2 regions of the Comamonas sp. HJ-2 genome follow, and region 2 is predicted to be linked to the other one. Evidence: riboswitches for the same ligand, from Rfam matches in the RefSeq annotation. Region 2 holds a riboswitch; the other holds the start of a gene.
The links. Region 2 has a riboswitch for S-adenosylhomocysteine ahead of ahcY (adenosylhomocysteinase). Riboswitches for the same ligand answer to the same signal wherever they lie in the genome.
Positions count from the first base shown of each region.

Region 1: it holds a riboswitch for S-adenosylhomocysteine, as region 2 does, so the genes downstream of both, metH (methionine synthase) here and ahcY (adenosylhomocysteinase) in region 2, are expected to answer to the same signal.

Region 1 covers NZ_JBSIFD010000004.1:135,107-146,551, reverse strand. The annotation lists gene ACWGXF_RS05325 (fumarylacetoacetate hydrolase family protein) at 134-1,057, shown strand; gene ACWGXF_RS05320 (PPK2 family polyphosphate kinase) at 1,212-2,321, opposite strand; gene ACWGXF_RS05315 (LysR family transcriptional regulator) at 2,448-3,359, opposite strand; gene ACWGXF_RS05310 (PACE efflux transporter) at 3,453-3,956, shown strand; gene gltS (sodium/glutamate symporter) at 4,069-5,307, opposite strand; S-adenosyl-L-homocysteine riboswitch at 5,725-5,834, shown strand; gene metH (methionine synthase) at 5,871-8,630, shown strand; gene ACWGXF_RS05295 (GntR family transcriptional regulator) at 8,706-9,398, opposite strand; gene ACWGXF_RS05290 (C4-dicarboxylate transporter DctA) at 9,407-10,747, opposite strand; gene cls (cardiolipin synthase) at 10,994-11,445, opposite strand, start outside.
Region 2 covers NZ_JBSIFD010000002.1:415,152-426,596, reverse strand. The annotation lists gene kdpA (potassium-transporting ATPase subunit KdpA) at 1-1,689, shown strand, start outside; gene kdpC (K(+)-transporting ATPase subunit C) at 1,755-2,468, shown strand; gene kdpB (potassium-transporting ATPase subunit KdpB) at 2,472-4,562, shown strand; gene ACWGXF_RS03405 (TorF family putative porin) at 4,649-5,536, shown strand; gene ACWGXF_RS03400 (sensor histidine kinase) at 5,566-8,259, shown strand; gene ACWGXF_RS03395 (response regulator) at 8,295-9,002, shown strand; S-adenosyl-L-homocysteine riboswitch at 9,021-9,117, shown strand; gene ahcY (adenosylhomocysteinase) at 9,193-10,623, shown strand; gene ACWGXF_RS03385 (TlyA family RNA methyltransferase) at 10,935-11,445, shown strand, end outside.

The DNA.
Region 1 (11,445 bases), on a different contig from region 2:
CGAATTTTCCTGTCCAAGGCTTCTTGTTTGCGATGCTATGCATTTTGTGCATAACCATCTGAAAGCCGCTCTGGATGTGGGCCAAGCACTGAGCTGCTGACATGGAGACCGGAAATTTGCAATCATTGCCGTCATGTCTGAAAACAATGATTGCAAAAGCGGCTGGTGCGGCCCGGCACCGTTTGCCAATACCCCGCCCATAGGTCTGGCTCCCGAGTTGCAGACGCAGGACGAGGTGCTGCCCGACTGGAAGACGTTGTGGCCCGATTTGCCCGAGGACAGCTATGCCACGACCGATGCGCTGTGGTGGTCGCGCAAACTAGGCACGGCTCAGGCCCAGGGCGCCGACGTGGCGGCGCTGATGCGCGATGCCGCCGATGCCCGTGCCGTGCAAAGCGCGCTGGCGCGCACCTGGAACTGGTGGCCCGCCGATCGCGCGCCGCGCTACTGGAAGTCCGGCGGCCCGGGCCGCAACGCCGCGCTGCTGCATGTGCCGCTGCCCGAGGACGGCATTCGCCAGGGCGTGAATCCGGTGCCCGCGCCCGACACCGTCTTCAATCTGCGCTGTGCCGAGGCTGAGATCGCCCTGCGCATAGGCCTGGATGTGAGCGCCGATCAGGCCGCAGCCCTCGATTACGACAGCGCGCTGGCGCTGGTGGACGCCGCCTGCGTGGCCGTGGAATGGGTGGATGTGCGCTGGCGCGACGGCCTCAAGGCCCCGGCCCTGGCCTTGCTGGCCGACGGCCAATGCCATGGCGGACTGGCGCTGGGCGAGTGGCAGAGTGCTTCCGTCATTGCCGGCCGCGACTGGGCCCGACAGCGGTGCACGGTGACCGTGAATGACGGCCCGCCACAGCGCTTTACCGGAACGCACAGCCTGGGCGATCCGGCCTGGCTGCTGGTGGACTGGCTGCAGCATGTGGCGCGCGAATACGGCAGCGTGCCTGCCGGCACTGTGGTGACGACGGGAACCTGGTGCGGCTGCATGCCGCTTCAAGCCGGCGATCGCTTCGAGATGGAGTTCGACGGCCTGGGCGCACTGGGCTGGCAGTTCTGATCTGTCCCGGTAGTTTTCAAAAAGAGGAGCTGTTAGCGACTTTTGATGAATGATTTCAGATATTTTCCAATCTGAAAATCATTGAGAACAAACGCTGACAGCTCTCTTTTTGAGAGCTATATGCGAGCTCTGATGGCGGCGGGAGCTGTGTGCGTCACCGGACCTTGATGTGATCCAGCGCCGGTGCCCCGGGCGGATATTTGAGCTCCAGATTGCCCAGCACCTCGCGCAACACCGTGGCCACCATCAGATTGCGGTGGGTCTTGGAGTCGGCGGGCACGATGGTCCAGGGTGCCCAGGGCGTGTGCGTGGCGCCCAGCAGCTGGCCGTAGGCCTGCTGGTAGTCGTCCCACTGGGCGCGTACCTTGAGGTCGTTCTCGTCGAACTTCCAGTGCTTGCAGGGGTCGTCCAGCCGCTGCTGCAGCCGCTCGCGCTGTTCGTCCTTGCTGATGTGCAGCATGAACTTGACGATCACCGTGCCGGTCTCGCTGAGCATGCGCTCGAAGTCGTTGATCTGCGCATAGCGCTGGTTCTGCTGCTCGGGCGTGAGCCAGCCGTTGACCACGGGCACCAGCACATCCTCGTACTGGCTGCGGTTGAAGAGCACGATCTCGCCCGCACCCGGCAACTGCTGGTGAATGCGCCACAGATAGTCATGCGCCTTCTCGGTTTCGGTGGGCGCCTTCCAGCCCACGGTGCGCACGCCCAGCGGCGACATGCGACCGAAGACCGCGCGCAGCGTGCCGTCCTTGCCCGCGGCATCCATGCCCTGCAGGATGACCAGCAGCTTGAAACGCCGGTCGGCATAGAAAATATTCTGCAGCCCGTCCAGAGCCTCGGCCAGCTGGTTCACGCTGTCCTTGTCATATTGCTTGCCCTTGTCGGAGGAGAAGGGCTTGGCGGACGGGTCGAACTTCTGCAACTCCACTGCGGGCCGAGGGTGTCCGGTGGTCAAACGACTGTCTCGTGGCTGACCCGGTTGCCAGGGCTGCCATAGCTTGCGCAGTGCCTTGTCCTTGGTCTCGAAAGGATAGACCAAGGACAAGGCGGGCGCTTTTGCCGCAGGCGCAGCGGTCCGGCTCACGGTTTTGGCGGCGGGCTTTTTGCGCGACACAGGCCGGGAGGGCGATGGCTTGGCTGCCTTGGTGGCCTGTACCGATTCGCTGGTCGGAAACGGCAGGCGCTTGCGCGCTGGCTGGCGATCGGGTTCGGCCTGCGCGGCAGACGAGGTAGCGGGGGCGGCTTTGGCGGGCTGACGGGGCATGTATTGAAACTCCTGTGCAGTGCAAATTGATTCGCTATGGAATGACTAGCGGCTGGCGCTTGTACATTCTGCTCCTTAAGCTTTTTTGTCTTCAAGACCAGATGTTGGAGGCCAGCCCATGGAGGCTCAGCGCTCGCGCAGCAGTTGCACAAAGCGCCTGGCCGCCAGACCCTGGGCCCGCTCCTTGGACCAGACCCAGTCCACGAACAAGGTCGTGCCGTTGCTGATGTTGAGCACGGGAATTTCCATCAGCGCACCGCTGCCGATATGCGACTCCACCAGGCCCTTGGGCAGCCAGCCCCAGGCCAGACCTGCACTTATCAGCGAAAGCGCTGCCTGGTGGCTGTCCGTGCGCCAGAGCTGGCGCGCAAACACAAAGCGCGGGTCTGTCTGCTGCGGGTCGCGGCTGGCCACCAGTACCTGACGCGTGGCAGCCAGTTGCTCCACCGTGAGCTGTGGCCGTGTGGTGCGGCCCTGCTCATGCTCGGCCAGCGCCTGCTGCCAGAGCTCGAACTGCGGCGACATCACGGCCACCAGCGTCTCGCGGCCCATTTCCTGGAAACCCTCGCGCCCGTCAATGGCGGGCCGCTCGAACACCAGGGCCAGATGGGCGCGGCCGGCATGCAAAAGCTCCAGCGCATCTGCCTGGGGAGCTGCCAGCACCTCAATGGGCAGCGCAGGAAACTCGCGCACCAGCCGGTTCAGCGGCTCGCTCCAGTGCGTGGCCAGCAGTTCGGGGGCGATGGCCAGCGTCAGCCTTTCCTCCAGCCCGGCATGCAGCGCCTGAGCCTGCCAGTTCAGCAACTGCAACTGCTCGGCCAGCAGGCGCGCCTGCGGCTCGAGTGCGCGGGCGGCGGCGCTGGGCACGGGTTCGCGTCCGCTGCGGTCAAACAGCTGCAGGTCCAGCTCTGCCTCCAACTGGGCAATGGCCATGCTGACGGCCGAGGGCACACGCCCCAGCTTGCGTGCAGCTGCTGAGAAAGAGCCGGCATCGAGCACGGCAAGAAACAGCGGAACCTGGTCGGCGCTAAAGGGCATGGTGTCGATCTGTCAGAAAAATTGAAAGGAACTGACTTTTATCTTCAATTTATAGAACATACACTGCAGCCCATGTCTCAACAAGCCTCAGCGATGGCATCCGCTTCTTCCTCTGCCGTTTCTCTCAAAAATACCGCCGCTTTTGCCACCCCCGCCAAGGCCAAGGGCCTTCAAGGTCCCAAACGTCGCATCCTCTATGTGGGTCTGTACGAAATCATTGCCATCATCGTCTCCAGCCTGATCTTCATGGCCATCGGCCAGAAGGCCAGCGATTCCGGCGTCATGGCCGTGGCTGCCTCGGTGATCGCGATCTGCTGGAATCTGAGCTTCAACCACCTGTTCGAGAAATGGGAATCGCGCCAGAGTGTCAAGGGCCGCTCCCTGATGCGCCGCGTGGTACATGCCATCGGTTTCGAAGGCGGTATCGCCGCCATGCTGATCCCGCTGATGGCCTGGTGGTTCGGCATCTCGCTGTGGGAAGCTGCAGTGATGGAAGCCGGTCTGCTGGTGTTCTTCATGGTCTACACCTTTGCCTTCAACTGGGCCTTTGACCGCATCTTCGGCTTGCCGGCTTCGGCCCAGGCCGTGGCTGCATGACCTGAGTCAGATATGTCTCTGGCGCTTTTCCATGAAGCGTGAATAGCTATGAAAAAAGCGTGTTCCTGTCAAACAGGAACACGCTTTTTTTTGGAGGGGGCTGATGTAGCGGTCAGCGAAGAATGCTGAGCATGGCCTGCAGCACAAAGGCGTTGATGATGTCGATGAAGAAGGCTCCGACCAGGGGCACGATCAGAAAGGCCTTGTGCGAAGGACCGTACTGGTTGGTGATGGCCTGCATATTGGCCACGGCCGTGGGCGTGGCCCCCATGCCGAAGCCGCAGTGGCCGGCGGCCAGCACGGCGGCGTCATAGTTCTTGCCCATGATGCGGAAGGTCACGAAGGCCGCATACAGCGTCATGACGATGGCTTGCGCGGCCAGAATGACCATCAGCGGGCCGGCCAGGTCGGTCAGCTCCCACAGCTTGAGCGACAGCAGCGCGATGGCCAGATACATGGACAACGAGGCATTGCCGAAGACGTCGATGGCGCGGTCAAAGACCTTGAAGCCAAACATATAGTCCAGCACGTTGCGGATGATCACGCCTCCCCCCAGCGCCCAGACAAAGGTAGGCAGCTGGATGACCGTTCCCATGGTCAGGCCAGTCATGAATTCGGCAAAGGCCAGGCAGCCAGCGAAGAGGGCCAGTGTTTCCACTGCAGCATCGGCCGTGATCAGGCGCGGTGCCTTGTTGGGCGACTCGAAGTTGGCGACCTCGCTGCCTTCGCTGACCGTGGGCGCATCGGCGCGCAGCTGCTCGGACTCGGTCAGCGGCTGGGCCAGCTGATGGCGCGTGATCAGTCGCTTGGCCAGCGGGCCGCCCAGCAGGCCGCCGATGATCAGGCCGAAAGTGGCGCAGGCAATGCCCAGGGTGGTGGCTCCCGTGAGACCGTATTGGTTTTCCAGCACCGAGCCCCAGGCTCCGGCCGTACCGTGACCGCCCACCAGCGTGATGGAGCCCGCGACCAGGCCGATCAGCGGGTCCAGTCCCAGCACGGAAACCAGACTCACGCCCACGATGTTCTGCATGATGATGAAGACGGCAATCACGCCCAGGAAGAGGAACAGCGCAGAGCCGCCCTCACGCAGCTTCGCGAAGTTCGCACTCAGGCCGATGGACGAGAAGAACACCAGCATGAACGCCGACTGCAGACTGCCCTCGAAGCTCAGCGCCAGTCCCGTGGTCTGATGCAGCATGAAGATGATGGCCGCCACGACCAGGCCGCCGGAGACAGGCTCGGGAATATTGAAGTCGCGCAGAAAGCGGATATGTCTTGTCATGAGCTTGCCAAGCATGAGCACAAGCACGGCCATGATGAGGGTGTAGTACGCGCCGAAGGTCACGTTCATAGGATCTCCTGGGTGTTCCATGCGAGGGCTGAATGGCCTGCCCGGTCATGGCTGGCAATCGGCTGTGCACGGCTGAGCACATGGACCAGACATTTGCTGTCGATGGTGCCAAAGACTCAAAGATAGGGGCTGTAGGTGCTTGTCCACTCATGGCAGGCGGACCCGTCGGTGCCGGGCTGCCTGAGAGCAGGAAAGCGGTGTGCGCCATTCCTTGCGGATGCGCACCATGTCGGGAATATGCTTGAAATGAGATGGTCGCATTCGTGTTTTGCGAAATTACCTTTTGCCCTGCTCCTGTTTTTGGGGTGTGGAAAGTCGAATCTGCTATAGCCGTTCGCATAGAGCTCTCCTGCATAGCCGCGGGGCAAAGCGCCTTGAAGCCCCGATTGCCCGCCCTCGCCGTAGAATGACGGGCTTCACCCCGAGGAGCGCTGCAGCCGGTCATCCCAGAGATGTTTGACCCGTCAGGCTCGGGGTCGCAGATCCGGTCGACGATCTGCTGGCACTCACAACGGCGCTCACCTGTTTTCGATTCTGTTTCTGGTTTTCACACAGGTGAGCTGATGTCCGCTGCTATCCCTTCCACTGCCATTCCTCCCATGCGCCTGTCGGGCCTGGAGCCCGTCTTCATCGGCGATGAGACGCTGTTCGTCAACGTGGGCGAGCGCACCAACGTCACCGGCTCCAAGGCCTTTGCGCGCCTGATCCTCAACGAGCAGTACGAAGAGGCTCTGGCCGTGGCGCGCCAGCAGGTGGAAAACGGCGCCCAGGTCATCGATGTGAACATGGACGAGGCCATGCTGGACAGCAAGGCCGCCATGGTGCGCTTTCTGAACCTGATTGCCTCCGAGCCCGATATCGCCAAGGTGCCTGTGATGGTGGACAGCTCCAAGTGGGACGTGATCGAGGCCGGCCTGCGCTGCCTGCAGGGCAAGGGCATCGTCAACTCGATCTCCATGAAGGAGGGCGTCGAGGAGTTCAAGAAGCACGCCAAGCTGGTCAAGCGCTATGGCGCTGCCGCCGTGGTGATGGCGTTTGACGAAAAAGGCCAGGCCGACACCTTTGCACGCAAGATCGAGATCTGCGAACGCGCCTACCGCATTCTGGTCGACGAAGTGGGCTTCCCGCCCGAGGACATCATCTTCGACCCCAACATCTTTGCCGTGGCCACCGGCATCGAAGAGCACAACAACTACGGCGTCGATTTCATCGAGGCCGTGCGCTGGATCAAGCAGAACCTGCCCGGTGCCAAGGTTTCGGGCGGCGTCTCCAATGTCTCGTTCTCGTTCCGTGGCAACGACCCCGTGCGCGAGGCCATCCACACGGTGTTCCTCTATCACGCGATTGCGGCGGGCATGGACATGGGCATCGTCAATGCCGGCATGGTCGGTGTGTACGATGACCTGGAGCCCCAGTTGCGCGAACGCGTGGAGGACGTGGTGCTCAACCGCCGCCCCGATGCGGCCGAGCGCCTGCTCGAGATCGCCGACAGCGCCAAGGGCGCGGCCAAGGACGACAGCAAGAAGCTCGAGTGGCGCGGCACGCCCGAGGCGCCGAAGACTGTGGGTGAGCGTCTGTCGCACGCCTTGGTGCACGGCATCACCGACTTCATCACCGAAGACACCGAAGAGGCCTACCAGCAGATCGTGGTGCAGGGCGGCGGCCGCCCGCTGCACGTGATCGAAGGCCCGCTCATGGACGGCATGAATATCGTCGGCGACCTGTTCGGCGCCGGCAAGATGTTCCTGCCCCAGGTGGTCAAGTCCGCGCGCGTGATGAAGCAGGCCGTGGCCCACCTGGTGCCCTATATCGAGGAAGAGAAGCGCCAGCAGGAAGCGGCGGGCATGGACGTGACCAGCAAGGGCAAGATCGTCATCGCCACCGTCAAGGGCGATGTGCACGACATCGGCAAGAACATCGTCACCGTGGTCCTGCAGTGCAACAACTTCGAGGTCATCAACATGGGCGTGATGGTGCCCTGCCACGAGATCCTGGCGCGTGCCAAGGCCGAGGGCGCGGACATCATCGGCCTGTCGGGACTGATCACTCCCAGTCTCGAAGAGATGCAGTATGTGGCCGGCGAGATGGACAAGGACGACTACTTCCGCATCAAGAAGATTCCGCTGCTGATCGGCGGTGCGACCTGCTCGCGCGTGCATACGGCCGTGAAGATTGCCCCCAAGTACGACGGCCCTGTGGTCTATGTGCCCGATGCCTCGCGCTCGGTCAGCGTGGCGCAGAGCCTGCTGGGCGACGGCAAGCAGGCCTATCTGGACGAGCTGAGCGCCGACTACGACAAGGTGCGCACCCAGCATGCCAACAAGAAGAAGACGCCGCTGTGGACGCTGGAGCAGGCCAGAGCCAATGCCGCCGTGGTGGGACATGCGCCTGTGGTGCCGCGCACCCTGGGCCGCCGCGTGTTCAAGAACTTCGACCTGGCCGAAATTGCCCAGTACATCGACTGGGGGCCGTTCTTCCAGACCTGGGATCTGGCCGGTCCCTACCCGGCCATCCTCGACGATGAGGTCGTGGGCGTGGAGGCGCGCAAGGTGCTGGCCGATGCCAAGCTCATGCTGCAGAAGATCATCGACGGCCGCTGGCTGCAGGCCAATGGCGTGATGGGCCTGTTCCCCGCCAATCGCGTGGGCGACGACATCGTGTTCTACACCGACGAATCGCGCAGCCAGGTGCTGACCACCTGGTACGGCATGCGCCAGCAGACCGAAAAGCAGGCCGTGGACGGCCCGGATGGCCGGCCCGTGATGCGCCCCAGCCGCTGCCTGGCCGATTTTGTGGCCGCCAAGGAGTCGGGCATTGCCGACTATGCCGGCCTGTTTGCCGTGACCGCCGGCATCGGCGCCGAGAAGAAGGACAAGGAATTCGAAGCCGCGCTGGACGACTACAGCGGCATCATGTTCAAGGCCCTGGCCGACCGCCTGGCCGAAGCCTTTGCCGAGTGCCTGCACCAGCGCGTGCGCAAGGATCTCTGGGGCTATGCCGAAGACGAGGACCTGAGCAACGAGGAGCTCATCAAGGAAGCCTACAAGGGCATTCGCCCCGCGCCCGGCTACCCTGCCTGCCCCGATCACACGGCCAAGATCGACCTGTTCAAGGCGCTGCAGGCCGATGAGATCGGCATGACGCTGACCGAGAGCCTGGCCATGAACCCGGCATCCAGCGTGAGCGGCTTCTACATAGGCAACCCCGAGGCCAGCTACTTCAACGTGGGCCAGATCGGCGAAGACCAGCTCGCCGACATGGCCCAGCGACGTGGCATGGATGTCGAGGAGCTGCGCCGCTATCTGGCGCCGAATCTGGGCTGAACCAGCTTCGAGATCGCACTTCGCAAATGAAAAAAGCCAGGGACGCCCCTGGCTTTTTGGTTTGGAGAGCGTTGCTCAGAGGTGTTGCTTGAGCACGGGGGCGAGCGTGGCACGCAGTCGGTCGCCGGGCTCCTCGGTCTCGGTCGCACGGATTTCCAGCGAGCGTTCCACCATGCCTATATGTTCCAGCAGCAGCGCCTTGGCACCCTCGGTGTCGCCGCGTTCCAGGGCGGCCACGATGCGTTCGTGCTCGGCGCAGGACTGGCTGGCGCTGTGCGTGGATTGGTAGAGCGTGGCAGCCAGGGTGGTGCGTGCCGTCAGATCGCGCAGCGTGTCGGCCAGCAGCCTGTGGCCCATCTGTTCGGCCAGGCAGACATGGAAATCCGCAAGCAGAAAGGCACGCGTGGCGCTGTCCGCCCCGGCGATGGCTTTCTGCTCCTGGGCGATATGGCGGCGCAGTCTGGTGATGACGCGCTGCAGCGGCTTGCCGGCTTCCTGCAATATGCCGGTCTCGATGATCCGCCGTGCAGAGAATGCATCCATGGCCTCGGCAGCCGAGGGCTGGACCACGTACCAGCCCCTGCGGGCCTGGACCTGGACAAAGCCGCGAGCCTGCAGCTGCATCAGCGCTTCGCGCACCACGGTGCGGCTGACGTCGAAATTGTTGGCAAGCTCCTGCTCCCCCAACCGCTCCCCGGGTGCCAGTTTCTGGGCCAGGATGGCTTCGACGACGCGTTCCGCGATGTGCTGTGGAGAGGCAGGAGTCATTGCTTGGTTCAGTGGCTGGAGTGAGGGATGGGGACTACGACAGGCGGCACGATAGCAGATGCATGGTCTTCTTCTTCGGTCAGTGGCTCGGCCTTGCCGTCAAGTACCGCATGGGCACGTTCGCGGTCGATGTCTCCCTCCCAGGCAGCAATCGCCACGGTGGCCACGCAGTTGCCGATCAGATTGCCCAGGGCGCGCGCAATGCCCATGAACCAGTCCACCGACAGCACCAGCACCAGGCCGATCGCAGGGATGGCGGGAATGGCATGCAGGGTGGCTGCCAGCACCACGATGGCCGAGCCCGGTACGCCGTGTGCGCCCTTGGAGGTCACCAGCGCGATGGCCAGAATGGTCAGCAGGTCGGACATGCTGATCGGCGTGTTGGTGGCCTGGGCGATGAAGACCGCAGCCAGTGTGATGTAGATGGAAAACGCGTCCAGGTTGAACGAGTAGCCGGTGGGAATCACCAGGCCTACGGTGGAGTCGCGCACACCCATGTTGCGCAGCTTGGCCATGATCTGGGGCAGCACGCTGTCGGAGGAGGTGGTCGCGAAGACGATGGTCAGCTCCTCGCGCAGATAGCGCAGCAGCTTGATCAGGCTGAAGCCCGACAGGCGCATCACCAGACCCAGCACCACGAACACGAAGATCAGCACCGAGACGTAGAACAGCGCCACCAGCATGCCCAGCTGCTTGAGCGAGCCTATGCCGTATTGGCCCACGGTGAAGGCGATGGCGCCCAGCACGCCCAGCGGTGCCAGCTTGATGATGATGCCCATGACCTTGAACAGAGCCATGGACAAGGCGTCCACCAGCGCGGAGACGGGCTTGCCGCGTTCTCCCAGCATGGTCAGCGCGCAGCCGAACAGCACGGCGAACAGCAGTACTTGCAGCACGTCGCCCTTGGCGAAGGCTTCCACCACGGTGGTGGGAATGAGCTTCATCAGGAAATCCACCGTGCCGCCGCTGGTCAGCTTGTCGGCATTGCTGGCATAGGCCGCCATGGCCGAGGCATCGAGCTTGCTGGTGTCCACGTTCATGCCCACGCCGGGCTCGAAGACAAAGGCCAGCACCAGGCCCATACCCAGGGCGATGGTGGTCAGAACCTCGAAATAGATCAGGGCCTTGACGCCCACGCGGCCTACGCGCTTGAGGTCGCCTGCACCGGCAATGCCGTGCACGACCACGCAGAACACCAGTATGGGGATGATCATCTTGATGAGCTTGATGAAGCCATCGCCCAGGGGTTTGAGTTTCACGGCCCATTCAGGGGCCAGTAATCCGGCGAGCACACCCAGTATGAGTGCGATCACCACCTGTCCGAACAGTGATCTGACAAAGCGGCGCATAGTCGTCTTTCGCAAGTTGTGGAATCTTGTATGCAAGTTGTCTGAAACTTGCATACAAGAATGTAGGCAAGCGAAAGGCGTGCCAGCAGAGGGTATTCCTGCAGATTTGTGTAAATTAGGGGAGGATCAGCCCTGACTTTCACGTATGAAATAAAAGGGCGTTCCGCCTTGGTGCGAGAGGGGGGCGCCAGTGTGCACGTGCGTGGTGCGCGGGCTTTGGGCATGCCCAAAGCCAGGGCATGGCGCTTACAGCAGCGGGCTCAGGGCGCCCAGCAGGTTGTCCCAGATGCGCTTCCACCAGGGAGCCGAATGCACCTGTGCCAGCGTCACCACATCGGATTCGTGCAGATAGCTCTGTTGCCGATGCCGGATGGCCTCGGTGATGGCTTCGTCGTGCAGCAATACATTGTTTTCAAAGTTCAGGTCAAAGCTGCGCAGATCGAGATTCGTGGAGCCGATCAGGCTGACCGATCCGTCCAGACACAGGGTCTTGGCATGCAGCAGGCCGGGGCGGAATTCGTGGATATGGACCCCGGCGCTCAGCAGCCGCCAGTAATGGCTGCGGCTGACGGCACCGACTATCCATGAGTCATTGCGGGCGGGCAGGATCAGTGTGACCTGCACCTGGCGCAGCGCGACGGCGCACAAGGCATCTAGCACCGTGCTGTCGGGCACGAAGTAGGGGGTGGAGATCACGA
Region 2 (11,445 bases):
GAATTTGCCGCCGTGCTGACTGCGGCAACCTTGCTGACCATACCCATGGGCCAATGGCTGGCACGCTGCTTTACCAGCGAGCGTCATGGCTGGCTGGAGCGCCTGAGCTACCGGGTCATGGGCGTGAACCCGCAGGAGCGCATGGGCTGGCAGCGCTATGGCACCGCTCTGGTTCTGAGCAATGCGCTGATGATGCTGCTGGGTTATCTGCTGCTGCGCCTGCAGGGCGCACTGCCGCTGAACCCGCTGGAGATCGCGGCGCAGGCGCCCGACCTGGCCTTCAACACCGCAGCCTCCTTCATCACCAACACCAACTGGCAGGCCTACTCGGGTGAGAACAGCCTGAGCAATGCAACGCAGATGGTGGTCATCACCTTTCTGATGTTTGCCGGTGCCACCACGGGTGTTGCTGCCGGTGCCGGCTTTGTGCGCGGCCTGGCGCGATCCAGTAGCAAGGATGTCGGCAACTTCTGGGTCGACTTCGTGCGTGTGTTCTGGCGCGTGCTGCTGCCGCTTTCCTTCATCATGGCCCTGGTCTATGTCTGGCAGGGCATTCCGCAGACTCTGCACACCGACGCGGTGGCGACGACGCTCGAAGGTGGCCGTCAGCAGCTGCTGATGGGGCCGGTGGCCAGCCTGGAAAGCATCAAGCATCTGGGCACGAATGGCGGCGGCTTCTTCGGCATGAATGCAGCCCATCCCTTCGAGAACCCGACGCCGCTGACCAATCTGCTGCACATCCTCTCGATGCTGCTGATCCCGGCCGGCATGACCTACGCCTTCGGCTCCATGCTGCTGCGCCGCAAGCAGGGCTGGGTGCTGTTTGCTGCCTGCATGGTGATGTTCGTCGGCTTTCTGAGCCTGGTGTTTGTGGCCGAGCAAAACGGCAGCCAGCTGCTGGCGCGCGCCGGAGCCGATCAGCAATACAGCCTGACCCAGAGCGGCGGCAATATGGAGGGCAAGGAGTTGCGCTTCGGCATTGCCGATACGGCCTTGTTCGTGGCTACCACCACCGCGGCCACCACGGGCTCGGTCAATGCCATGCATGATTCGCTGACCCCGCTGGGCGGCATCACGCCGCTGGCGCAGATGATGCTCAACTGCGTCTTCGGCGGCGACGGCGTGGGACTGATCAACCTGATTCAGTACGCCATCCTCACGGTGTTTCTGGCCGGCATGATGATTGGTCGTACCCCTGAATTCCTGGGCAAGAAGATCGAGGTGCGCGAGATCAAGCTGGTCATGCTTGCGGTGCTGGTGCCGCCGGCCTGCGTTCTGGGCTTCACGGCGCTGGCCGTGCTCTGGCCGGATGCCGCAGCCAGCCTCAACAACCGCGGCCCGCATGGCTTCTCGGAGATTCTCTACGCCTATGCCTCGGCCACGGCCAACAACGGCTCGGCTTTTGCAGGGCTGAATGCCAATACGCCCTTCTTCAACACCACCACGGGCCTGGCCATGCTGGCGGGGCGCTTTCTGACGCTTGTGCCCATGCTGGCCGTGGCCGGCAGCCTGGCGGCCAAGGCCACCGTGCCTCCAGGCCCGGGCACTTTCCCCACGGCCACGCCGTTGTTCATGGGCCTGCTGGTGTTTGTGGTGCTGGTGGTGGGCGGTCTGACCTTTCTGCCGGCGCTGGCTCTGGGGCCCGTGATCGAGCACCTGCAAATGCTTGTGGCTCAGCTGTACGCCTGACGCCTTCTTCCAATTGATGCCAATGGTCTGCAGTCCATGCAAGGCTGCAGACCAGGGAGCAAATCATGAAAACATCGACTCAAACTCTTTGCGCTTCAGTGCTGCCAAGCCATGCTCAAGCGCAGCCCGAGGCGCAATCCGCCTCCTGGCCACATCTGCTGGGCAGCAGCGTGCGCGCCGCCCTGCTGGTGATGGCGATCTCCGGCATTGCCTATCCCTTGCTGACCACGGGTGTGGCGCAGGCACTGTTCCCGCATGCAGCCAATGGCAGCCTGATCGAACGCCAGGGCCGGATCGTGGGCTCGGCCCTGATCGGTCAGCAATTCACCGGGCCGCAGTACTTCCATGGCCGTCCCAGCGCCACAGTCGCTCCCGATCCGAGTCAGGAAGGGGCAAACATTGCGGCTCCCTACAACGCCGGCCTGTCCGGTGCCAGCAACCAGGGGGCCACGCACAAGGACTTGTCCGAAGCCGTGGCGCAGCGTGTCGCACAGTACCGCGCCGATAACGGTCTGGCCGCAGACCTGGCGGTGCCGGTGGATGCGGTCACGGCGTCGGCATCGGGCCTGGACCCGCATATCTCTATGGCCAATGCGCTGCTGCAACTGCCGCGTGTGGCGAGGGCGCGAGGGATCTCGCCAGACCAGGTGCAGCCATTGCTGGCGCAGAAAACAGAGCAGCGCACGCTGGGCTTGCTAGGCGAGCCGCGCGTGAATGTGCTGCAACTCAATCTGGCGCTGGATGCCTTGCAGCCCGCCACCAGCGCAGTGAAGGAGTAAGCCATGAGCACCAAGAAAATGACGGCAGGCCGCAGCCTGCTCGATGCCAAGCTGGCGAAATCGGCTCTGTGGGATGCGCTGCGCAAACTCTCGCCGCGTACGCAGTGGGCCAACCCTGTGATGTTTGTGGTGTATCTGGGTGCGATCCTGAGCAGTCTGTTGTGGTGGCAGAGCCTGATGGAGCCGGGCAGCGAGAACAGCGGCTTTGTCCTGGCGATTGCGCTGTGGCTGTGGTTCACCGTGCTGTTTGCCAACTTTGCCGAAGCATTGGCCGAGGGCCGCAGCCGCGCCCAGGCCGCCAGCCTGCGCGGCATGAAGCGCGATACGGTGGCCAAGCTGCTGCAACAACCGCATTTCGGCAGCTCATGGATTCCCATGCGCGCCAGCGAGCTGCGCAAGGGCGTGGTCATCTTCGTGGAAGCCGGCGACACGATTGCGCTTGACGGCACGGTGATAGAAGGCGTTGCTTCGGTGGACGAAAGCGCGATCACCGGCGAATCAGCACCCGTGATCCGCGAGGCCGGAGGCGACTTCTCGTCGGTGACCGGCGGCACGCGCGTGCTGTCGGACTGGCTGGTGGTGGAAGTCACGGTCAACCCCGGCGAGTCGTTTCTGGATCGCATGATCTCCATGGTCGAATCGGCCAAGCGCCAGAAGACTCCAAACGAGATGGCTTTGACGATTTTGCTCGTGGGGTTGACGCTGGTCTTCCTGCTGGTCATCGTCACGCTGTGGCCCTTCTCGGCCTTTGCGGTGTCACAGGCCGGAACGGGCTCGGTGGTCGGTGTTGCCGTGCTGATTGCGCTGCTGGTCTGCCTGATTCCGACCACGATTGGTGGCCTGCTGTCGGCCATCGGTGTGGCCGGCATGAGCCGCATGATGCAGGCCAATGTCATCGCCACTTCGGGACGGGCCGTGGAGGCTGCCGGTGATGTGGACGTGCTGCTGCTGGACAAGACCGGCACCATCACCCTGGGCAACCGCCAGGCCAGCGATTTTCTGCCGGCCCCCGCAGTGAGCGCCGCGCAGCTGGCCGAAGCCGCACAGCTGTCGTCTCTGGCAGACGAAACACCTGAAGGCCGTAGCGTGGTGGCTCTGGCCAGGGAGCGCCATGGCCTGCCCGATCGCAGCAGTGCGGATTTCCCGGGTGAGTTCGTGCCCTTTACCGCTCAGACGCGTATGAGTGGAGTGGATCTGCAGAGCCCGCAAGGCTTGCGCAGCTTGCGCAAGGGCGCCGCCGATGCCGTGCGCAGGCATGTCGAGGCGCTGGGCGGCAGCTTCCCGGCTCAGGTGCAACTGTCCGTGGACAACGTCTCGCGCAAGGGCAGCACGCCTTTGGTGGTGGCCGATGGCGCCAAGGTGCTGGGCGTGATCGAGCTCAAGGACATCGTCAAGCCAGGCATGCGCGAGCGCTTTGCCGAACTGCGCCGCATGGGCATAAAGACGGTGATGGTGACGGGCGACAACCCGCTGACGGCGGCCGCCATTGCCGCCGAGGCAGGGGTGGATGATTACCTGGCCGAAGCCAGGCCCGAAGACAAGCTGCAGCTGATCCGCTCGCACCAGGCGGCGGGCCGCCTGGTGGCCATGACGGGGGACGGCACCAACGATGCTCCTGCCCTGGCCCAGGCCGATGTGGCCGTGGCCATGAACAGCGGCACCCAGGCTGCCAAAGAGGCCGGCAATATGGTGGACCTGGACAGCAACCCCACCAAGCTGATCGAGGTGGTGGAGACCGGCAAGCAGATGCTGATGACGCGCGGTGCGTTGACCACCTTCAGCATTGCCAATGATGTGGCCAAGTATTTCGCCATCATTCCTGCCGCCTTTGTGGGCACTTATCCGCAACTGGCCTCGCTCAACGTGATGCAGCTGCACAGCGCCGATTCCGCCATCCTCAGTGCCGTGATCTTCAATGCACTGATCATCATCGCCCTGGTGCCGCTGGCCTTGCGCGGCGTGCAGTACCGCGCCGTGGGCGCCGCCATATTGCTGCGCCGCAACCTGCTGATCTATGGCCTGGGCGGGCTGATCGTGCCGTTTGTTGGCATCAAGCTCATCGACATGCTGCTGGCCGTTCTGGGCCTCGTCTAAGTCATATCCAGGCCTTGCTTTCTCGTTTCTCTGGCTTGTCCGCGTCCCAGCGGGCGCGGCAAGTCTGATCTGTTTGCTTCATCATCATGCGTCTCTCCCATCCCCAAAAACCATTTCACGCCTCGCGCTCCTGGGCCATCGGCTCTGCGTTGCTGATGATTGCCTTGAGCTATGCGAAGCCCTCTGCTGCCGAGGAAGCAAAAGCGCAATCTGCTTCTGAAAGCTCAGCCACTGTGCAGGCCGACAGCAGGTCTTCCCTGACCGGCTCGCTGAGCCTGATCAGTGACTACCGCTTTCGCGGCATCTCGCAGACCTGGCAAGGTGCGGCCGTGCAGGGCGCAGTGGAACTGGCCTTGCCCAAGGGCTTTTATCTGGGCACGTCGCTGTCCAATGTCTCAACCAACAGCTACGGCCGGGGCCAGGGACTGGAGCACGATATCTATGGTGGCTGGCGCGGCGAGCTCGTGCCTGACTGGTTGCTGGATGCCGGGCTTTTGCAGTACCGCTATCCCGGCGCACGCCTGGGCGCAAGCGATGGCAGCAGCAAACGCTTTGACACCACCGAGCTCTATCTGGGGGCGACTCATGGTGGTCTGAGCATCAAATGGTCCGTGGCACTGACGCCTTATTTCGGCCTGGGCGAGAGTACCGCCGGCTCGGCGTTCGCCACTGCGCTGCAGCCGGCAGGCAGCAGCCGCGGCAGCCAGTATCTGGATCTGAACTATCAGCATCCGCTGGGCGATCTCGCCACCTTGGGCCTGCATGGCGGCTACACCTGGGTGCGCAATTACAGCGATGTTTCCTATGCCGACTGGCGCATCTCGCTATCCAGGGCCTGGGGGCCGTGGACTGCATCGCTTGCGTACGCGGGTACCTCGGCCGATGCCCGCTACTACAGCGCCGTCAACAGTCGTGGCCAATGGCGTGATCTGGCACGCAGCGGCTGGCTGCTGGGCCTGAGTGCCGGATTCTGACCGGACTTGAGTGATACGCTGATCGCCTGATGCCTTCATCCACACCATCATCCGCCGCGCAGCGCCCCGACCCCGACGCGCTGGTCGCTCAACTGCAGGCAGATCGGCAGCGCGCCCATCTCGGCAAGCTGCGCATCTACTTTGGCTCCAATGCCGGAGTGGGCAAGACCTATTCCATGCTGGCGGCTGCGCAGCGCGAGCGGCAGGCAGGACGCAAGGTTCTGGTGGGGCTGGTGGAGACGCATGGCCGCGCCGAGACCGAGCAGCAGCTGCACGACCTGGAGCTGTTGCCGCGGCGCACGCTGGTCTACCAGGGCAGGCAGCTGGACGAGTTCGATCTGGATGCAGCTCTGGCACGCCGCCCGGAGGTGCTGCTGCTCGACGAGCTGGCGCACAGCAATGTGAGCGGCTCGCGCCATCCCAAGCGCTGGCAGGATGTGCAGGAGCTGCTGGAGGCGGGTATCGAGGTGTGGACCACGCTCAACGTTCAGCATCTGGAAAGCCTGAACGATGTAGTGGGCGGCATTGTGGGCATACAGGTCCATGAGACCGTGCCCGACCATATCTTTGACGATGCCGACGAGGTCATCGTGGTCGACATCCCGCCCGAGGAGCTGCTCAAGCGCCTCAAGTCGGGCAAGGTCTATCCGCTGGAGCAGGCCGAGCGGGCCTCGCGCAATTTCTTTCGCCAGGGCAATTTGCTGGCGCTGCGCGAGCTGGCCTTGCGCCGTACGGCCGATCGTGTCGATGAGGACATGCGTGACTACCGCCGCGAGCGCTCCATCGGCGATGTCTGGCCCACGCGCGAGCGCCTGCTGGTGGGCGTGGGCGGCCGCGCCGGTGACGATGCCCTGGTGCGCCAGGTGGCGCGCCTGGCCAGGCGGCTGGAGGCCGACTGGGTGGTGGTCTATGTGGATGCGCCTGAGCGCCAGCATAGGCCTCGGGCAGCGCAGGAGGCCGTGCTCAAGACCCTGGCGCTGGCGGCGCGTCTGGGCGCGGAAACGGCCACCATTCCCGGCGCCCATGTGGCCCAGGCTCTGGTGGACTTTGCGCGTGAGCGCAATGCCAGCCATCTGGTGCTGGCGCGTGTGCATGAACCTTTGAGCCGCTGGCTGCGCTGGCGTGCCTCCAGCCTGTCCGAACAGATCGCTGCGCTGGATCCCGGCCTGGACGTGCTGCTGCTGTCCGTCAAGCAAAGCAAGAACGAGAGCACCTTGCGATTGCCGGCGGCGCGTGAAAAAACCATTCCGTGGAAGGGTTATGCGGGCGTGACCCTGGCTTGCCTGGCCGCGACAGCGGTGGCGGAGCTGCTGCTGCGAGTGTTCGATCCGGCCAATGTGGTCATGCTTTTCCTGCTGGTGGTGGTGCTGTCAGCCGTGCGTTGGGGGCGCGGACCCGGAGCATGGGCGGCCCTGCTGTCAGTGCTGCTGTTCGACTTCTACTTTGTGCCGCCGCGCAACTCTTTCAGCGTCAACGATACGCAATACCTGTTCACCTTCAGCCTGATGCTGGGTGTGGCCCTGGTCTGCGGCCAGCTCACGGCGCGGCTGCGCCACGAGGCGCGCGTGGCCGCAGAGCGCGAAAGGCGGGCCGGCGCGCTGGCCAGGCTGGCGCGTGACCTGTCGGGTGCGCTGACGCAGGAGCAGGTCACGCAGATCGCGCTGACCACGATTTCAGGCGTTTTCGACGCCCAGACCGGGCTGCTGGTGCCCGATGCCGATGAGCGCCTGCAGCTGGCGCCTGGCAGCGAAGCTCAGATCGACACCAGCGTGGGTCGCTGGAGCATGGAGCATGGCCAGATGGCCGGCCATGGAACCGATACCCTGGCAGCTGCGCCGGCACTTTATGTGCCGCTGATGGCGCCCGTGCGTTCGCGTGGCGTGCTGGTACTGCAGTTGCGTGCACCGCAACGATTGCGAGTGCCCGAGGAGCGCCGTCTGCTTGAAGCCTGTGCCAGCCAGATCGCCCTGGCATTGGAGCGTGTGCATTTTGTGGAGGTGGCGCAGCAGACCCAGATCGCCATGGAGGGCGAGCGCATGCGCAACACCTTGCTCTCAGCCGTCTCGCATGATCTGCGCACGCCGCTGACGGGCATCCTGGGCGCGGCCCAGGCGGCCTTGCCGCATGCGCCGCAGGGGCCGGCGCATCACATGCTGGTGCAGATTCGCAATCAGGCACAGGCGCTGCAGCAACTGGTGGACAACCTGCTGGCCATGGCGCGCCTGCAGCAAGGCGGCGTGCAGCTCAAGCGTGAATGGCTGCCGGTGGACGAACTGGTGGGCAGCGCGCTGGCGCAGATGCGCGAGCGACTGGCCGCTCATGCGCTGCAGACCTCGCTGCCGGCCGATCTGCCCTTGCTGCAGCTCGATGCCGTGCTGATGGAGCGTGTGCTGGTCAATCTGCTGGACAACGCCATCAAGTACACGCCCGAAGGCACGACGATCACCGTGGCAGCGAGCGTGGCCGATGGCGACTGTGTGCTGAGCGTGCAGGACGCGGGGCCGGGTCTGCCCGTGCATCTGTCGGCTGAGCAACTGTTCGAGCCGTTCACGCGTGGGCAGGCGGAGAGTGCCGTGTTCGGCATGGGGCTCGGCCTGGCGCTGGCTCAGCGCATCGTGCAAGCCCATGGCGGCAGATTGCGGGTGGCGGCGGCAGACCCCGGGCCGGGCACCGTTTTCAGCATCTCGCTGCCCGTGCCCGAGCAGCCGGCCATGGACGAATGAGCCGACAATCCCGTGCATCACATGCAAATCCGAACATGACAAGCGCCGCCCCCCGCATTTTGCTGATTGAAGACGACGCCAGCATCCGCCGCTTTGTACGCCTGGCACTGGAGGACGAAGGCTGGCAGGTGTTCGAGTCAGAAACCGCCAGGCGCGGCCTGATCGAGGCCGCCAGCCGCCAGCCCGACGCCGTGGTGCTGGACCTGGGTCTGCCCGATGCCGATGGCAAGACCGTGATTGCCGAGCTGCGCGGCTGGAGCCAGCTGCCGATTCTGATCCTGTCCGCGCGCGAGCGAGAAGAGGACAAGGTGGCGGCGCTGGACGCCGGGGCCGATGACTATCTGACCAAGCCCTTCGGCGTGCCCGAGTTGCTGGCCAGGCTGCGCGTGATGCTGCGCCGCCGCCAGCAGGCGTCGGCGTCAGACAAGCCCGGCAGCTGTGCGCGTTTCGGCGCGGTGGTGGTGGATCTGGCGGCGCACGATGTCAGGCGCGACGGAGTGGCCGTGCACCTGACGCCCATAGAGTTCCGCCTGCTGGCGGCCCTGATTGCCGGCCATGGCAAGGTGCTGACCCACCGCCAGTTGCTGCTGCAGGTCTGGGGCGCTGAATATCTGGACCGCCCCCACTATCTGCGCGTGCACATGGCCAACCTGCGCCAGAAGATAGAGCTCGATCCGGCCCAGCCCCGGCATCTGGTAACCGAGTTGCAAGTCGGTTATCGCTTGGTGGGCCTGGAAGGCTGATTCCTTTATAATCGCCGTCCATCCGAGGAGCGTTGCAGCGTTCCCCAGCCAGCCATGAGCTGGTCTGCGCGGGGCGTGAGGCTCGGATTTCATCCCGCAACGACGCTCGCCCACGCTTTCTGTGCGGTGAGCCGGTTTATTCCCCCTCTGCTGCAGAACGTGGTTTTTCATTCAAGATTTGGAGAAAACCATGAACGCTGCCGTGCGCTTCAACCCCGCTGATTCGGCCATTACCGATATTTCCCTGGCTGCCTGGGGCCGCAAGGAAATCAGGATCGCCGAAACCGAAATGCCCGGTCTGATGGCCGTGCGCGAGGAGTTCGCCGCTGCCCAGCCCCTGAAGGGCGCGCGCATCACGGGCTCGCTGCACATGACCATCCAGACGGCCGTGCTGATCGAGACGCTGACGGCTCTGGGCGCACAAGTGCGCTGGGCTTCGTGCAACATCTTCTCGACCCAGGACCACGCAGCTGCCGCCATCGCCGAAACCGGCGTGCCTGTCTATGCCATCAAGGGCGAGTCGCTGGAAGACTACTGGAACTACACCCACTCCATCTTTGAATTCGGTGCCGCCGGTACCGAAGGCGAAGGCCCCAACATGATCCTGGACGACGGCGGCGACGCCACCATGCTCATGCACCTGGGCAAGCGCGCCGAGAAGGATCTGTCCGTGCTGGCCAACCCTGGCTCGGAAGAAGAGCGCATCGTCTTTGCCGCCATCAAGGCCAAGCTGGCCGTGGACCCCAGCTGGTACAGCCGCAAGTCGGCCCAGATCATGGGCGTGACCGAAGAGACCACCACCGGCGTGCACCGCCTCAACGAAATGTCGGCCAAGGGCACGCTGCTGTTCCGTGCCATCAACGTCAACGATTCGGTGACCAAGTCCAAGTTCGACAATCTGTACGGCTGCCGCGAATCGCTGGTGGACGGCATCAAGCGCGCCACCGACGTGATGATCGCCGGCAAGGTGGCTTGCGTGGCCGGCTATGGCGACGTGGGCAAGGGCTCCGCCCAGGCGCTGCGCGCGCTGTCGGCCCAGGTGTGGGTGACCGAGATCGACCCCATCAATGCCCTGCAGGCCGCCATGGAAGGCTACAAGGTCGTGACCATGGAATACGCTGCCGACAAGGCCGATATCTTCGTGACCACCACCGGCAACAAGGACATCATCCGCCACGAGCACATGGTTGCCATGAAGGATCAGGCCATCGTCTGCAACATCGGTCACTTCGACAACGAAATCGATGTGGCTTCGATCGAAAAGTACAAGTGGGAAGAAGTGAAGCCCCAGGTGGACCAGATCGAGTTCCCCGACGGCAAGAAGATCACCCTGCTGGCCAAGGGCCGTCTGGTGAACCTGGGTTGCGCCACCGGCCACCCCAGCTTTGTGATGTCCAACTCCTTTGCCAACCAGACCCTGGCGCAGATCGAGCTGTTCACCCGCCCCGACGCCTACGAAGTGGGCAAGGTCTATGTGCTGCCCAAGATCCTGGACGAAAAGGTCGCCCGCCTGCACCTGAAGAAGGTCGGCGCCATGCTGACCGAACTCAGCGACGAGCAGGCCGCTTATATCGGCGTGAGCAAGCAAGGCCCTTACAAGCCTGAAACGTATCGCTATTAATAGCACCCCCTGAGGCGCTTTGCGCCTTCCCCCTCTCTCTCTACGCGCTGCGCGCTAGGGGAGGGGGACGACAGCTTTGCTGCGCGGCGGCGCTTGCTCGCTGTCACTTTGCTAGGCTCTGCCAGTATTAGTGAGCGGTTGTCGTGGTTTAAATTTAATAGCTGCTTGCGCACGTCATATATAGATTTCAGATGAATATTTATCTGAAATCAAGATGTATCAAGCGTAGGCTGCTATCTCAAAAGATTTCTTTTGCCCGCTGCATCTTTGTGCAGCGCCTGGCACCGGTTTATTTCAAAGGAAGCGACGCTATGCGCGCAGATGTTTTTTTGGTTGAAGCAGGTCATGCTGCCACCCGTTCCCAGGCCCAGCGCCTGATTGCCTCGGGTGTGGAGTGGCGCCTGACGCCGCTGGCGCCATGGAAGAAAGTGGCCAAGAACGGCGACGAGATTCCTGCCGGTGCCGAGCTGCAGCTGCTGGACGCCGCCGAGGCCAAATACATCTCGCGCGGCGGGCTCAAGCTCGAAGGCGCGCTGGCCGCGACCGGCCTCAGCGTCAAGGGCTTGCGCTGCCTGGATGTGGGCCAGAGCACGGGCGGCTTCACCGATTGCCTGCTGCAGGCCGGTGCGACCCAGGTCATCGGCATTGACGTGGGCCATGGCCAGTTGCACGAGCGCCTGAAAAATGATGAGCGCGTGGTCTGCGTCGAGGGCTTCAACGCCCGCGCGCTGACGCCCGAGCTGCTGGAGAAGGCCTGCGACGAGGCGCTGTGCGAAGTCATCGAGGAAGAAGAGGACAACGACACCCAGCCCGTCGCTCCCT